Regions from separate parts of the Marinobacter sp. ANT_B65 genome, predicted to be linked through region 2. Evidence: predicted binding sites of a transcription regulator. Region 2 holds the regulator's gene; the other holds the start of a gene.
The links. Region 2 encodes FliA, which starts transcription of late flagellar genes. Its sites were predicted from a motif close to CTAAAGTTTNNNNNNNNNNNGCCGNTAA; they were not measured.
Positions count from the first base shown of each region.

Region 1 (8,821 bases), 670 kb from region 2:
TGATATCCTCGCAGACACTCGACTGCTCTTCCGAGGCAGCGGCAATCTGCTCATTCATTTGCGTAATTTCACCGATGGCAGAAACAATACGATCAATGGCATCAACTACTTCCGTATTCTTTGATAGCGCTTTACCACTTCGTTCGTTCGATTTCCGGATAGATTCAACGGCTGCTTTCGCTTTCGTATCCAGTTGACTGATCATGTCGGCAATTTCTTCAGTACTCTTCTGGGTTTTTTGAGCGAGCCCCCGCACTTCGTCTGCGACCACCGCAAAACCACGGCCATGATCTCCTGCACGGGCAGCCTCAATAGCAGCATTCAGGGCCAACAAATTAGTTTGCTCGGCAACACCTTTGATTACCTCAACCACAGAGTTGATGTTGCCGACACCTGCACCTAACTCTTCTACTTCATATGCAGCGGAAGCAATGTCATTTGCCAGAGCGTTCATTTCTGCGGCGCCATCGGAAACGGTTTGCTTGGACGTCATTGCCTGTTTGTCAGCATCCGATGCCGCCATCGCCGCAGAAGAAGCATTGGATGAGATTTCATTAGCAGCAGAGGTCATTTCAGTAACAGCTGTAGCCACCTGTTCGGTTTCTGCGTCCTGGTCATGTACCAGCAATCCCATAGTTTTCGAGTGGGTGGCGATAGATTCTGCATTCTCACGGGTAAGTTCAGCGTTCGTCTTTACGTCTCTGATCAAATCTTCAAGGAGTTCAAGGAATCGGTTGAAGTGTCCTGCCAGAGCACCAATCTCAAATCTATCGTTAACGCTTATACGAGCAGTAAGGTCTGCATCCCCTTTGGACAGGTCTGCTACAGAACTGGAAATTTTCGCGATCGGAGAGCTGATGGTTCGACTTATTATCAGCCCAATGATTGCAGCACCGATCACTGCGAACAAGGCGATGGATACGAACACAAACTGAGCACTCTCAAGGGCGGACTCTCCTTCTTTCTCAATTTCAGCCAGAACCGCATCAACATCATCGAAATAGAAGCCGGTACCAATAACAAGATTCCAGCGATCCAGATGGATGCTATAGGATGCCTTTGGAGCTGATTCAGTTTCGCCAGGTTTAGGGAACCAATAGATGAAATATCCATCACCACTTTTAGCGCTTTGGACAATCTCACGGACCAGGTAGTTGCCTTTTTTGTCCTGCAAATCCCAGAAGTTCTCGCCAAGACCTTTATCAGACTGACCGAGAACAACCCTGTCTCCTGTCTCGGTATAGCCGAAAACATAGCCACTATCGCCATACTTGAGATTCTTCAGAATCGGTATGGCCTCCTCAAGCGAACCACCGTTCTCGTATATATGAGCAATCGAACTGTAGGACATATCCATCAGCCGCTGAAGCTCGACACGTTTTAGCTCAGTGACGTCTTCCCCCACAGATCCCATCTGCTGATCTACCAGGTTTCGGGTTTGCTGGGTAAAAGAGAAAAAGAGAATAGTCGCAAGCGTAAGAACTGGAAGCAGCGCCAGGAGAAGCAGTCTGCTGCGGATGGAGACAGGCATATCATTTCCTTAAAGTTTCGCCGACTCCATGGCGTCAGTAGTCAGAGCGGAAAGAATATTTTTAATTCTGGCGTGTAACAACTATTAAAATGTATTTGTATGTTAACTTGCTCTCGGAACAACCGACGGCCACAGCCGGGCAAATTTCAGCTGGGCTATGGTCATTTACCAAGATTAATTCTGTGGTTAGACAATGGTAGTCAAAAACCAAAGCACAAAAAATACCCCCACAATGGCTCCAAGCTCGCTCATTTCTTCGCCATCACTCAACCAGTAACGCTTACAAGCCTTAAAGAAGCGCTTTGGCGTGTAAATATTTTTCCTGTAATAGCGCTCGTAATATTGCCGTAGTACTTCAGGCATGGTCTCGTCATCGTATCGGCGCCAAAGCTTCAGGACCCCCAGAAGATCTCTTTTCCGCGCCCAGGCTCGGGTAATAGAGGGGAGCCACTTCAGCGCCACCGAAGAACCAAAATCAATCAGCATAGGTTTGCCGTCTGGCGACACCAGAATATTGCCGGAGTTTCCCACGTCCATATGAGCAATCCCTTTATCATGCAGCTCGCTTACAGCTTGGTAGAGCCGAAAGAAAAATCCATCCGGAATATCACCCTTCCGGAATTGTTCTTTAATAGGGACCCCGTCCACATATCCATAACTTATGGTATTTGAACACGCAGCTTCACGTTTAACCCGCTGAGGCGTGAACGCCACCCCCTGTACCTGCGTAAGCATTCGATATTCGTGTGAGGCGAGCAGTCGAAAATATTGACCCAAGGGGCCCTGCTGGTAACGATAGGTTTTGATTGACCGCTTCTCGCCGCTGGCATTTGTATCGATACAGATGACCGGCTTGTACCACTTCCTCCCGGAAACACTCACCGCCTGACCGGATTGCAGATCAAAACTACCCAATGTCGTGCAATCGCTCTCACTCACCCTTTCACCCTCCTACAGCTTCTCTGTTTTACCTCTCAAGAGGTGGTTTTCGGGGTATTATTGTGCGCTGTCGAGAGGTTTAATAATTCCTTTACCGTATAGTGTCCATCATCCAGTGTGATATTTCGTTCCTTCGCAGTTCCCACCAAATCACTGCCCTGTCTCCCACGCCATACATAAAGCGTCCTCTCCAGACCAAGGCGAGGGAACTTTTGACAAAAGGGGGGGGGTATAAAGAGAACCGCATGATCAACACCGATTATCGAAGCCATGGAGGCCGCCGGCCTATCCTCTCCACCAGAAAATCAATAAACGCCCGCACCTTTGCGGTCAGTACATTGGATTTGGGGTACACCAGCCACAACGCCGGCTCAGCTTCCATCCGATAGTCTGGTAGCACCTGAACCAGAGTCCCCGCTGCCAGTTCCCGGTGAACACTCCACAGGCCATGCAAACCAATCCCCGCCCCCTCCATGGTGGCAATCTTGTAGCTCAGGCCATCGTCGATGATCAGCCGGTTCTGGGAACTGCGGTGCTCCACCTGGGCTTTTTCCCCCTTCGGGCCGAGCAGTGCCACAGAGGTCTGGGATTTGAAGGCAATCAGCTGGTGGGCATGCAGGTCGTCCGGGTGCTGCGGACTTCCCCATTTCTTCAGGTATACAGGGGAACGAGGAATTTAGCACTTTGTGTGGAAACCTGAATGAATGCCCTATTCTAGAATTCACTTTCAATTCGTTTAGCACTTTTTGTTGAATTCGTACTGTAACCTATTGATTCGTGGCTACGGAAATTTAGCACTTTCTGTGGTCGTCCAGATTTTTGGCCCCACAACGAGCCTTCTCATGCGGTTACCTTGAGCTATATCCCGAATCTCCGCATCAATCCGTTTTCAGGGCTGGTTTGGCAAAAACAGAACCGACTGAGACAGTCGGTTCCATAATCGGGTTAATCTCCTGCTCGCCCTATTTTCGCCATAACATCATCGGTTCGGCATTGGGCGAGAGCTTGGTTAATACTATCCAGTCGTTACCACTACCAAGGGCACCCTCAATATACCAATCCATACGCACAAATAAGTCCTGATACCCATCTCGATTGAAGTCCCCTCGTGCGACCTCTACATAATTTACTAGCATTTCATCATACGAAACTTTAACGCTGTGCCCCCCTGATTCTATCAGCGTCAAACCTGATTCATACGAAGCCAAATCACCTGTAAGGCCATCCAAGCTTTGCCCTCCCATATATGGAATAGATGTGGAGGGGAATTTTTTTAGTAGCGAAAAATCTAACTTCGAAGGCCAGAAACTGATAGCGGTTTCTGGTGAATTATAAAATCGCATTGCTGCTTCGCAGTCAGTTTTAAGCAAATCCCAACGAGAAAACTCTCTTTCAGATATTTTACCATCCCCTAATGACGCCACTTCCAAACAGTCATTAACTTCAATCCTATTACCATCAACATCTGAATACGATATATCGAAAACCAGGTCATGATAACTATCACCAATAGAATCTATTTTTTCAAATACGCTCACATTAAACCAACGTGATTCCTGTATTTCTTCATCGACATTAACATTTCCAGCTTGGCACCCAGACAAGCCAAAAGCTGAAACAACAAGTGGAGCGCAGATTGAAATTATTGGCTTCATACCAATGTCCTTATGGTAGTTAACAGTTTCTTTTACTGATTTCGATCGCCAGCTTGCCGGAAAACCGCTTGGCCATGAAATCTTTCTGGGCCTGCACCACATCACGCAGACCATAAGTTTTTGCCACAACTGGCCGGATTTCGTTTCGCTCGATGTAGCCAATGAGGTTTTCGAACACGCTCCTGGGCTGCCAGGTGGAACCGAACAGGCTCAGGTCTTTCAGGTATAAGGTACGCACATCCAGCTCTACAATCGGTCCGGCGATTGCCCCGGAAGCCACATAGCGGCCGCCTCTGGCAAGTATCTCCAGCAAGTCAGGCCACTGCGGGCCTGCAACCAGATCTGCCACCACCTGTACGCTTTCTTTTTCCAGAACATCCAGCAGTGACTGGCCCCGCGCAATAACCTGATCCGCGCCGAACTGCCGGACCTCGAAGAATTTTGATTCACCACATACGGCGATCACTTCAGCGCCCCGACGCCTGGCCAGTTGAATAGCCGCTGACCCGACGCCTCCGGATGCGCCGGTGATCAATATCCGTTCCCCGGATTTCAGGCCAGATTTTTCCAGCATGCCTTCAGCGGTAGAATAAGCGCAGGGGAAAGATGCGAGTTCTGCATCGCTGAGTATGCTGTTTACCGCAAAAACTTCACTGGACCGTGCAACAGCATATTCGGCGTAGCCGCCATTGCATTCGGAACCAAAGGTAATCAGATTGTAGGAGGATGGAGTGTCAGGCGCCTGCTGCATGGGGCGTACGAGCACCCGTTCGCCAGTCCGGCCAACATCAACACCCTCACCTACCGCAACTATGGTTCCACATACATCAGCGCCCTGAATAAGAGGAAAATTCAGGGCCTTGCCAGACCAACTGCCATCGTCCTGACTGGCTGACGCGAACCCGCTGGCAGCGCCCTCCTCCGTTCCTGCTGTAACACCCTTGGAATACCAGCCTGTACGAGTGTTGATGTCCGTATTGTTAATCGCGCTCGCACCGACCCTGATCAGCACCTCACCGGCCCCGGCCTTGGGCACCTCAATGTCTTCCCGGTACTCAAGTTTATCGAAGCCGCCGTGGCCGCTCAGAACCACTGCTGACATAAACTCCGGAATATCGGTGTTGTTCATGGTGTCATCTCCTCGCTCATTCAGAACCCATTGGCCTGATCAATTAATAGCCAGTACCAACGACTGCCATGAATCATAGAATCCGGAAGTGGTTCAATCAAACGAATATTAATGATAGCGTTGTTCAGGTTTTGTGAATCACCAGCTGAGGTTGCCCCCAATGAAACCCTTATTGGACCTGGAACTGCTAAATACCTTCGCTGTGGTTGTGGAAGCAGGCGGCTTCAAAGAAGCCTCAAGTCGTCTTTATCGATCCCAGGCTGCTGTCAGCATGCAGATCAAACGTCTGGAAGAGCATCTGGGCCACAGGCTCCTGGAACGCAGTAACCAGGGCATCCGGCTCACCGAGCCTGGAAAGATTCTGCTGGGTTACATCGAGAGACTGCTGCGCCTGAACAACGAGACCCTCAGTGCACTTAGTCTGGAGCCTCTTAGAGGGCCGGTACATTTTGGAATACCCACAGATTACGCCCAGACGTTTCTGAAACAGTTTATTCCGCGGATTCGGGACGCCTTCCCTGAGCTGGTGCCACGAATTACCTGCGGTCGCAGTCGTAAGCTCCGGGAGATGATAACCACCGGCGAACTGGACATTGCGATCGTCACGGGTGAGCCACAATTCACTCCGGAAAAAAGTCTGTGGTCTGAAGCCTTGTGCTGGTATGCCTCGGTTGGCCTTCAAATCAATGCAGAAGCCAGGTTGCCCGTTGCCTTTCTGGAGAGCGACTGTGCACTCCGGGACCTGGCAGCATCCGATTTGAAACAGTCCGGCCTGGACTATGACCCGGTTTTGACAAGCTCTGACGTGGCGAATCTCTACTCGGCGGTGGAATCAGGGATGGCCATTGCGCTGCTGCCAGAGTCCTCAGTGATATCCTCCAAAGTGCGCCCGGTTCAGCTTGATCAGTTGCCGGGGCAGCGGCAATTGACCATGAATATCATCAACGCAGGCACATTGAACCCCGGTTTTCATGAACCTCTCCAGGAGTGCATACTGGCCGCCGCGCGTCCATCTCATGATCGAGCAGCGGCCGGGGCCTGAACCTATCAAGCTGTCCGTGGAAACGAAAAGTATCCTTTGGCCGCGAACGACGTCTCCTTCACCGAAAGACCGGCCCTAAAAACGTGGTAGGTGCGGCGACCCGCTTCTCTGGTTCCGCTGATGTGCTTACTTCAAAGGTAATATTGGTAACCTCACCCTGGAGGCTTGCCGGAGCCTTTTCAAGAATGATCGGGATTTCCCGTTTCTCTCCGGCTCTTAGCTTCACTTCATCCAGCCCGGACATGTTGATGCCCCCGGCACCAGAGACCCTGATAAAGGCAGATCTCATTTCAGTTGCCTTATTGGTTAGACTGAGCAGGTAACTGTTTTCAATATTTCCCGAGCCGTTATACCGGAAAAGCCCCCTGTCTCTTTCGATCTCCAGCGACATTAAAGGTCGCGTCATCAAAACCCAGGAAAACAGGCCAATCATGGTTACAAGAATGAAGAAGTAGGCAACAAGGCGAGGCCTGATAAGATTCTTCATACCATTATTCAGTTCATTATCACTGGCGTAGCGAACAAGACCCTTTTGGTATCCCATTTTGTCCATAATCGAGTCACACGCGTCGATACATGCGGCACAGCCAATACACTCCATTTGCAGGCCATCCCGGATATCGATGCCTGTCGGACATACCTGGACACACATTTCACAGTCTATGCAATCACCCAGCCCCATAGCAGCAGGATCTGCGTCCTTGCGCCTGCTGCCACGAGGATCGCCACGGCCAGCATCATACGCCACCACCAATGAGTCATTATCGACCATGGAGGATTGAAAACGACCATAAGGGCACATGTGGAAACAGACTTTTTCACGGAACCAGCCGGCATTCACGTAGGTAGCCGCGGTGAAGAAAAACACCCAGAAAAATACTCCCCCTGAAAGTTCTAGCGACAGCAGATCCGGAACCAAATCCCGGATCGGGGTGAAATACCCAACGAAGGTCACTGCAGTCGCAGCACTGATTAACAGCCAGAGACAATGCTTCAGCAAACGCCGAACGGCTTTTTCCTGGCTGAACGCTGCGTCATCCAGCTTCATGCGTTGGCGACGGTCGCCCTCTGCCAGCTTTTCGGCCCATAGAAAAACCCACATCCAGACACTTTGTGGGCAGGCATATCCGCACCAGACCCTGCCGGCAAGAACGGTAATGAAAAAAAGGCCGAACGCGCAGATGATCAGGATGCCTGACAACAGGAAAAGATCCTCCGGCCAGTATGTTGCGCCGAATATGTGAAACTTTTTATCGGCGAGATCCCAGAGAACTGCCTGCCGGCCACCCCAGTTCAGCCAGACTGTTCCGAAATACAGAGCGAACAGCATAGAGCCGGCTGCAATGCGGATCTGACGATAGATTCCCGAAAAGCTTCGCGGATAGATCTTGTCGGATACGTGATTTGGCGGGGAATTCGTTACAACCTGTGTTACCGGGATGAGTCGATTCATTGACCGTTTACCTTCCCAAACGTTATATGGACGTGATTGGCAAAGTATGTCGGTCGCCTGAAAATAGAGACAGGCCCAATTTTTTTAATCTTTATAGGTACAGATTGCGATTACTGGTCCTGAATCAGCTCCAGGATTCGCTTCAATGCTTGCCTCCGGTGATTGTCCCAGGGGTGTGCAAAGCTCATCCTCAGACAGTTCCCGAACCGCTCAGACACAGAAAAAAGACTACCAGGAGTGATGACTATTCCCTCATCCAGTGCTCTGGAATAGATATCGATAGTGTTTACCTTTTCCGGTAGTTCCACCCAAACCGTTAAGCCCCCCTGGGGTGCCGTTGTACGCACAGACAACGGCCATGCTGCCAGATATTCCAGTAACTGGTCCCGCTGATCCCGCAACCGAAGACGTAACTTGCGAACAAACGCGGCGTAATCGCCGTCCCTGATATAGCTCTCGACACCCTGCTGAACAAAGCGACTACTGGCTAGCTGGGACGTGAGTTTCATTTGAAGGATTCTGGAGTGCCACCGGCCTCCACTCACCCAACCGAGCCTGAGATCCCGGGAAAGGACTTTCGACAGCGAACTGCAATGAATCACCCGGCCTGTCTGATCCAGGGATTTGAGGGTATCTGGTACGCCAAGCCAGCCAGTATCGGCGTATATATCATCCTCGATAATGGCAAGGTCGTGCTCCTCGGCCAGCTCAAGTAACCGCTTGCGGGCCTCTGTTGGCATGGTTGCACCGCTTGGCGTTGCGAACGCTGGTGATACCACGCAGGCACGGACGTCCCAACACTTGAGAACGTCTGCAAGCGCGGCAATATCCATCCCCGCCTGTAAAGAAGTTGGTACCTCAATGACCTTTAATTTCAATTGTTCCAACAGTTGCAGAACGCCATAGAACCCTGGCGATTCAACTGCGACTATATCTCCTTCGGAACAAACCGTAAGCAACGCCAGAAACAGAGACTGCTGGCATCCGGATGTAACACACAGTTCCGATGCATCCGTATTCCAGCCTCTTTTTGAAAATAACCCGGCAAGTTGAGTTCTCAGGCCATGGTCGC
Region 1 is NZ_NXGV01000001.1:1,678,024-1,686,844, forward strand. It holds gene CPA50_RS07830 (methyl-accepting chemotaxis protein) at 1-1,531, opposite strand, end outside; gene CPA50_RS07835 (hypothetical protein) at 1,718-2,470, opposite strand; gene CPA50_RS07840 (LysR substrate-binding domain-containing protein) at 2,730-3,146, opposite strand; gene CPA50_RS07845 (hypothetical protein) at 3,433-4,125, opposite strand; gene CPA50_RS07850 (alcohol dehydrogenase family protein) at 4,145-5,254, opposite strand; gene CPA50_RS07855 (LysR family transcriptional regulator) at 5,415-6,296, shown strand; gene ccoG (cytochrome c oxidase accessory protein CcoG) at 6,355-7,749, opposite strand; gene CPA50_RS07865 (PLP-dependent aminotransferase family protein) at 7,860-8,821, opposite strand, start outside.
Region 1: CPA50_RS07830 (methyl-accepting chemotaxis protein) is a predicted target of FliA. The motif match lies at 1,654-1,681, and genes of this name have one in related genera.

Region 2 (8,821 bases):
CCGTGCAGGCGGCCCACCACATCACCTTCGGGTTGAAGTTGCGGGTCAGCATGACCGCTCCGGTAACTTCAGAGTAGGTGGTGTTGGGTGGTCCACCCAGTAAGGCTGCCGCACTGGTGGCCAGGCCGTCACCCAGCAGAGTGCGGTGGAGGCCAGGCTTTTCCAGATAATTTTTGCGGGTAACATTGCCAATCGCCAGAATGTCGCCGATATGCTCTATGGCTGGAGCAATCGCAACAGGAATCATGAACAGTATTGCTCCCCAGCTGAACGCCGGAGCCACAAAGTTCGGAACCGCAAGCCAGGCAGCCTGCTGAATGGGGGTGGTATCAACAATGCCTGCAAACGCAGACAGGATATAGCCGACAATCACACCAAACATGATAGGAATAAGGCGGAAGATACCCCTGGACCAGACTGAAGCGATAATGGTGACGGTCAGCGAGGTCATCGCAATCCATAGCGCTATGTTCTCAGGGACCAGTTGAATGCTGCCATCGCCGGCGCGGCCGGAAGCCATGTGAACCGCAACAGGGGCAAGTCCCAGTCCAATCACCATGATAACCGGACCGATAACCACCGGGGGCAGAAGGCGTGTTACAAACCCGGTGCCGCGCATGCGTATCGCACCGCTGAGGAGGACATAGAGAATACCCGCTGCCATCAGGCCGCCCAGGGTTTCCTCCAGCCCGAACTTGCCCTTGGAAGCAATAACCGGCGCGATGAACGCAAAAGATGAGGCCAGGAAAATCGGAATCTGACCACCGGTCACAATGTGGAAGATCAGCGTGCCCAAACCTGCGGTAAAGAGAGCTACATTGGGGTCAAGGCCGGTGATAAGCGGCATCAGCACCAGAGCGCCGAAGGCTACCAGAAGCATCTGGGAGCCGGCAATTGCCTGTTTCCAGACGGGATCCCTGGAATGGTCTTCCATAATCAGGCGTCCTTCTGCTTGGTGCCAAAGATCTTGTCGCCTGCGTCTCCCAGCCCTGGAAGGATATAGCCTTTGTCGTTCAGGCACTCATCCACAGACGCTGTGTAAATAGACACATCCGGATGCTTGTCCAGAACGTTCTTTATGCCTTCGGGGGCTGCGACCAGCACCAACGCGCGGATTTCGGTACTTCCGGCTTTCTTTAGCACGTCGATGGTGGAAATCATCGAGCCGCCGGTGGCAACCATGGGGTCAACGATCAGCGCCATCCGCTGGTCCAGTTCACCCACCAGTTTTTCCAGGTAGGTGTTGGCTTCCAGGGTTTCCTCATCGCGGATCTGTCCAACCACGCTTACCCGGGCCACAGGAATCAGGCTAAGAACGCCATCCAGCATGCCAAGCCCGGCCCGCAGGATGGGGACAATCGTAATTTTTTTGCCGTGGATCTGCTCTACAGTTACCGGGCCAGCCCATCCCTCGATGGTCTTTTCCTGCAGGTTGAAGTCCTTGGTAGCCTCGTAGGTGAGCAGTGAGCCGACTTCCTGAGCCAGTTCACGGAAATTCTTGGTGCTGATGTCGGCACGGCGCATCAGGCCGAGTTTGTGTCTGATCAGGGGGTGTTTTACCTCGTGGATCGGCATGGGCTCACCTGTCTGTGGGTCTGGGGATGTTGGGTTCAGAGTGCAATATTGCAATTTAAGTGGCGCAAGGATACCGCATCTTGGAATGTGAGTCAGGCAGGGAAAGCCTGCTCCCGGCCGAAAAATGCCTCACGGTGGTACGGATCTTGCGGTATCTCTGTAAAAGACGCACCGGCGTCAGAATTTCGACCCTGAATACGCCACCAGAAACAGCGAATCGGAGATGCTTCCGGCATGGACAGAGCTTTAGTCCTTAATAACGTCAAATCCCTGACGCGGGGCAACCTCGGTGTGCCCGTCATGCTGATGGGTCTGCTGGGCATGATGATCCTGCCCATGCCCGCGTTTTTACTGGATGTATTTTTCACGTTCAACATCACGCTCTCCATTGTCATTCTGCTGGTGTGCGTATACGCACTCCGGCCCATGGAGTTTGCGTCTTTCCCGACGGTATTGCTGGTAGCTACTCTGCTGCGTCTGGCTTTGAACGTGGCGTCCACCCGGATTGTGTTGCTGGAGGGGCATGAGGGCGGAGATGCAGCGGGGAAGGTTATTGAGTCTTTCGGTGCGGTGCTCATTGGTGGTAACTACGCCGTTGGCCTGGTCGTATTCGCGATTCTTATGATTATTAACTTTTTGGTTGTCACCAAGGGCGCAGGCCGGGTTTCAGAGGTAAGTGCCCGTTTTACCCTGGATGCAATGCCAGGCAAGCAAATGGCTATCGATGCTGACCTGAACGCAGGACTGGTTAATCAGGATGAAGCCAAGCACCGGCGCGCCGAGATTGCGCAGGAGGCTGATTTTTATGGATCTATGGACGGTGCATCCAAGTTCGTCAAAGGTGATGCGGTTGCAGGTCTGTTGATCCTGGCAATCAATATTATTGGCGGTGTGGCCATTGGTATGGTCCAGCATGGTCTGGATTTCGGTCTCGCCATGGAGCGCTATGCGCTGCTTACCATTGGTGACGGTCTTGTCGCCCAGATCCCGTCACTTCTGCTTTCTACCTCTGCGGCAATCATGGTTACCCGGGTAACGTCCAGTCAGGATATGGGGGGGCAGATTCTTCAGCAGATGTTCAATGCACCCAAGGCCCTGGCGATAGCAGCGGGTATTCTTCTCATGCTGGGACTGATTCCGGGCATGCCCCATGTGGCGTTTCTGGGGCTGGGGAGCCTTGCGGCCGCGGGAGCCTGGTTTATCTGGAAGAAAGACCGGCAGGTTATAGAAGAGGGTGGTGCATTCCCCGGTCGTGGTGGCGCTGGCGTCGTTCCTGGTCAGGGAGGGCGTGACATGCCGCTGGGCGGTGATGCTGGCGGCGATCAGGGGCGCCAGTTACCCGCGCCGGGAGAAACCCGGGAACTGGGTTGGGACGATGTGGCAACGGTGGATGTTGTCGGGCTGGAAGTTGGCTACCGTCTGATACCTCTGGTCGACAAGTCCCAGGGTGGTCAGTTGCTTAGCCGTATCAAGGGTGTCCGTAAAAAACTGTCGCAGGATATGGGGTTCCTGATGCCGTCGGTGCACATTCGTGACAACCTGGATCTCATGCCAAATGTGTATCGCATCACCCTGATGGGAGTGACCATAGCCGAGGCGGAAATACACCCCGACCGGGAACTTGCGATCGATCCCGGTCAGGTATTCGGGAAAATCGAAGGGGTAGAAGGTAAAGATCCGGCCTTTGGTCTGGATGCGACCTGGATTGAGCCGGAGAAGAAAGATCAGGCCCAGACCCTTGGCTATACGGTGGTTGATGCCAGTACGGTAGTTGCGACGCATCTGAATCAGGTTCTGCAAAAGCATGCCCACGAACTGCTGGGGCACGAAGAAGTTCAGAAATGGCTGGATCAGCTGGAAAAAGCTTCACCCAAGCTGGCTGAAGAGTTGGTGCCGACGACGGTATCCATCAGTCTTTTGTTGAAAGTGCTTCAGAATCTTCTTAAAGAAGAGGTGCCCATACGTGATATGCGCTCCATTGCCGAGTCTATTGTAAACGTGCATCCGAAGAGCCAGGACCCGAAGTTGCTGACTACAGTAGCGCGTCAGGCCCTGCGTCGGATGATCGTTCAGAGCATCTGTGGCAACGATCAGGAGATACCGGTGATTACGCTGGATCCGGATCTGGAACAGTTATTGCTAAAGTCTGTTCAACAGAGTCAACAAACTGGCGGTCAGGAAGATATAGGCATGGTTCTGGAGCCGAATATGGTGGAGAAGCTGCAGCGTTCTCTGAAAGATAGTGTGCAGCGGCAGGAAATGCTGGGTAAACCCGCCATTCTGCTGGTATCCGGCCCGCTGAGGCCAGTACTTGCCAGGTTTGCAAGTTACGGTGTGGAGCGCCTGCATGTGCTTTCGTATCAGGAAATACCGGATAACAAGCAAATTACGATCGTGGCGTCCGTGGGCCAGTAAGCACACGGATGAAAGAACGGATAACGCCAAAACAGCGTTGCCGGTGGAGGATGCACTAATATGAAAGTGAAACGTTTTTTTGCCAAAAGCATGGCTGAAGCGCTGAAACAGATCAGTGAGCAGATGGGGCCAGATGCTGTCATCCTTTCTAACCGGCGGGTAGACGGGGGCGTTGAAATTGTCTCTGCGCTGGATTACGACGAAAATATGGCGCGCCAGAGTCTTGGCGAAAAAGCCAGTGAGGCTACCAACGGTGCCCGGCTTGCCGAAATGCAGGCAGAAAAGCACCGTAAGCTGGAAGATGAGCTAAGCCGGTCCCGTACGCGTATTCAGGATGTTCGCGAAAAACGGGCTGTGCGCAGCCAGGGCTATGCAGAAGCTTCGTTTTCTGGACTGCATGAGGCAAAGAACGAAGGCTTTGAGGAGCCCGTCGTCGCGAGCGCCGGCAGCAGTACAGATTATTCCGGTGAGCTGGCCAGTATGCGTGCCGAAATCAGTTCGCTACGGGATCTGATGAGCGGCTCTCGTGGTGAACCGGAAAAGACTGGCGTTAACGCAGTCCAGCAACGGCTTGCTGAACGGTTGCAGGAGTTCGGCCTGAGCCCGGATCTGGCCGGCTCTCTCTCTCGTCGACACAAAGGCGGAAAACTGGATGACGGCTGGAAGCAGGCTTTGAAAATGCTTGTTGCCGGTGTGCGTACACCCGCACAGGAGTGGCTGGATGAGGGCGGCGTTTATGCATTGGTCGGCCCCACGGGCTCCGGGAAAACCACCACGATCGGGAAACTTGCTGCCCGTTATGTGCTGAAACATGGAGCTGACTCTTTGGCCCTTGTCACCACAGATCGTTACCGGGTTGCTGCCCATGAGCAGCTTTTTGTATTTGGCCGGATTCTGAATGTGCCGGTTCGGGTCGTGGACGAAAGCCATACCCTGGATGATATTCTTGACGAGCTTTCGGATCGCCATCTAGTGCTGATTGATACTGCGGGGCTGACCAGCTCCGACAAAGGTTATCAGGAACAGCTGACGGAGCTGGCCCGTAGTCACCACAAGGTGCGTACCCACCTCGTAGTTTCCGCAACCAGCCAGCCGCGTATTATGAAATCCGTATGGCATTGCTATAAGATGGCAAATCTAACGGGTTGTGTGATGACAAAAATTGACGAGGCTTTGACTCTGGGTGAATCTCTTGGCTTTGTGATGGAAACCGGGTTGCCGGTGGCCTATTACACAAACGGGCAAAAAATCCCCGGAGACCTGCATCATGCTGAAGCTGTTCCGCTTGTGCGGCTGGCTGTCGAGCGCCTCAAAACGCTTCAGCAACAGGCTGCAGCAGAGCTACCGTCAGGTGCGGATCGCCCACGCGAAACGGCATGAAACCCTGATAATCCGAGTTTTGTATAGCTGTGAATCATATCCGGCTAAACGTTGCGAGAGATAACAAATAGTATGAGCAGAGCACATCCGGTACAGGTGATCGCAGTTTCCGGCGGCAAGGGCGGCGTCGGTAAGAGTAATGTGTCGGTTAATCTGGGCATCGCTTTGGCCCAGAAGGGCAGGCGTGTGGTTCTGCTGGATGCTGACCTTGGTCTGGGCAATATCGATGTGCTGCTCGGGATTACGGCTAACCGTAATCTGCAGGATGTGCTGTCGGGCGAGTGCGATCTTAAAGACGTGCTGGTTGACGGCCCGGGCGGTATCAAGATCGTTCCGGCATCTTCCGGCACTCAACGCATGACCCAGCTCAGCCCTCTGGAACATGCAGGCCTGATTAATGCTTTCAGCGAGCTGGGTGATCAGATTGATGTGCTTATTGTGGACACGGCAGCAGGTATTTCCGAGGCGGTTGTAAGCTTTCTTCGGGCTTCCCAGGAGTTGCTGCTGGTGGTTTGCGATGAGCCGACATCCATCACTGATGCTTATGCTCTGATCAAGCTGATGAATCGTGACTACGCCACTAACCGGTTTCGCATTCTTGCCAATCAGGTGAGCAGCGAGCAGGAAGGTCGTCATTTGTTCGAAAAACTGACCCGGGTTACTGAACGCTTTCTGGATGTGGCATTACAATATGTAGGTATGGTGCCTTACGACGAAGCCGTGAAGAAAGCGGTTCAGCGCCAGAAAGCCGTGCTGGACGCTTATCCCCGGGCTAAAGCCTCGCTCGCGATCAAGGCGCTGGCTGACAAAGTTGAGAGCTGGCCTCTACCTTCATCTCCCCGGGGACATCTGGAGTTTTTTGTGGAGCGGCTCGTCGAAGTCTGAAACGGATCCCGTCAAACAATACCGGATACATGACATTGACGAAAAATCTGGGAATCTATAACCAGAGTGGCGTAAAGAGTTCCTCAGAACTGATTGAGGCGCATGCGCCCCTGGTCAAGAAAATAGCTCTTCATCTACTTGCCCGGCTGCCGGCCTCTGTGCAGCTGGACGACCTTATGCAGGCCGGCATGATTGGATTGCTGGAGGCTGCCCAACGCTATAGTTCCACCAAAGGCGCTACCTTCGAGACATATGCCGGTATACGCATTCGCGGTTCTATGGTGGATGAGATCCGTAAAGGTGACTGGGTGCCCCGCTCGGTCCACCGGAATGCCCGCCGGGTTAGCCAGGCAATCAGGACAGTTGAAAACCGTATGGGGCGCGAGGCCCAGGACGCGGAGGTTGCCGAAGAACTCGGTATGGAGCTTTCTGAATACCACTCTACTTTGTCCGATGCGAGCAGTGGCCGACTTTTTAGCCTTGATGAGCTCAATGAATCCGGAGACCTGCCGATAGAAGAAACAGAGACCAGAGATAATCCTCTGGACGGGCTGGCTTCAGATTCTTTCCGGAGCAGTCTGGCCGCGGCCATTGAGCAGCTTCCGGAGCGTGAAAAGCTGGTTCTGAGCCTGTATTACCAGGAGGAACTGAATCTCAAGGAAATTGGCGCTGTGCTGGGTGTCAGTGAAAGCAGAGTCAGCCAGATTCACAGTCAGGCGGCGTTGAGGCTGCGTGGCAGGCTCTCGGAATGGCGCCATGAAGATGGCAGTTAGGCCCGGCTTAGGTGTCCGGATCGTGCTTGAGTGTAGTATTTGGTAACCGGTGCTTTACAACCGTGATAAAGATCAGACAATAGATGGTTAAATCAGCGGCCTGCAACACTTTGAGCGCAAAGGTCAAAACGAATTCCGGGTCTTATTAACTGGAGGTCCCTTTGGACAAGAACATGAAGATTCTCATTGTGGACGATTTCTCCACAATGCGACGGATTATCAAGAACCTGCTCCGTGATCTGGGCTTTACAAATACGGATGAAGCGGATGACGGCAACACTGCTCTGCCCATGCTGAAAAGCGGCAAGTACGATTTTCTGGTGACAGACTGGAATATGCCTGGAATGTCTGGCTTTGACCTGCTTAAAGCGGTACGTGCGGATGACAGCCTGAAGACCCTCCCTGTTCTGATGGTGACGGCTGAAGCCAAGCGCGACCAGATTGTGGCTGCTGCCCAGGCCGGCGTTAATGGGTATGTTGTAAAGCCTTTCACCGCAGCCGTTCTCAAAGAAAAAATTGAGAAGATCTTTGAACGAATCCAGTAAGCAGAGATTGGATGGATCGTATGAGCGATAACAAAAAGATCCACCGCGGTCTCGAGCCGGAAGTAACTGAAAAGCTTCGACATCAAGCGGCGGAACTCAATCAGAGCATTGAAAGCGGGGATTATGCCCGTGCCATGGTTCTGATTAATGAATTAGGCGAGGTCCGGGATCAGAGTCTGTATCGGGAAGTTGGCCGGCTGACCCGTACGCTTCATGAATCAATCCGCAATTTTCAAATAGATCCACGCAGTGCCGAACAGAAAGAAGTTCTGTCGATGATGACAGACGCCTCAGACCGGCTCGCTTACGTGGTTCAGATGACTGGCCAGGCTGCCAACCGCACCATGGATCTGGTTGAAGAAAGTATGCCAGTTGCAAACGCAGTACGTGACGAAGCCTCTGCTTTGCGGGAGGAATGGCAACGCCTGCGCCGTCGTGAGATGCAACCGGCAGAGTTTCGTGAGCTGTATGGCCGGATTGATAATTTTTTTGTGAGCCTGACCAAGGACGCAGACACCATCTATAGCAGTCTTTCGGAAATTCTGTTGGCACAGGATTTCCAGGACCTGACCGGACAGGTCATCCAGCGCGTAACGACACTGGTCAAAGACGTGGAAGAACAGATGCTCAGCCTGGTGGTTATGGCCAGCCATGTTGATCAGCTCACTGGTACTGTGCATCAGATTGACAATGAAGAAGTGTCTGCTGAGCAGGGTGTGGGGCCTCAGATGAAGGCTGAAGAGCGTGAAGATGTAGTCTCGGGACAAAACGACGTAGATGACCTGTTGTCCAGTCTCGGTTTCTGAATATATGAGGGTAACCCATGGCGTTTGATGCCGATGATGAGATCCTGCAGGACTTTCTTGTAGAGGCCGGAGAGATTCTCGAAAAGTTGTCTGAACAACTTGTCGATCTTGAGCAACACCCTGATGACAGCGATCTTCTCAACGCCATCTTTCGTGGGTTTCATACCGTCAAGGGTGGTGCAGGCTTTCTTCAGCTTGATGCTCTGGTCAATTGTTGCCACTCGGCAGAGAACGTTTTCGATATTCTGCGCAACCATAAGCGGAAGGTGGATTCGGAACTTATGGATGTGGTCCTGGAAGTCCTGGATCACGTTAATGCCATGTTTGAGCAAGTCCGCAATCGCGAAGAGCTGACGTTCGCACCTGTTGAACTGATTGCTGCACTGGACGCTCTGGCTTTGCCTCAGGATGCTACTGCGCAGAGCGCCGGCCAGGAGCCAGG
Region 2 is NZ_NXGV01000001.1:1,008,428-1,017,248, forward strand. It holds gene CPA50_RS04765 (uracil-xanthine permease family protein) at 1-934, opposite strand, end outside; gene upp (uracil phosphoribosyltransferase) at 937-1,575, opposite strand; gene flhA (flagellar biosynthesis protein FlhA) at 1,810-3,990, shown strand; gene flhF (flagellar biosynthesis protein FlhF) at 4,051-5,370, shown strand; gene CPA50_RS04785 (MinD/ParA family protein) at 5,443-6,255, shown strand; gene CPA50_RS04790 (RNA polymerase sigma factor FliA) at 6,285-7,028, shown strand; gene cheY (chemotaxis response regulator CheY) at 7,190-7,573, shown strand; gene CPA50_RS04800 (protein phosphatase CheZ) at 7,594-8,379, shown strand; gene CPA50_RS04805 (chemotaxis protein CheA) at 8,397-8,821, shown strand, end outside.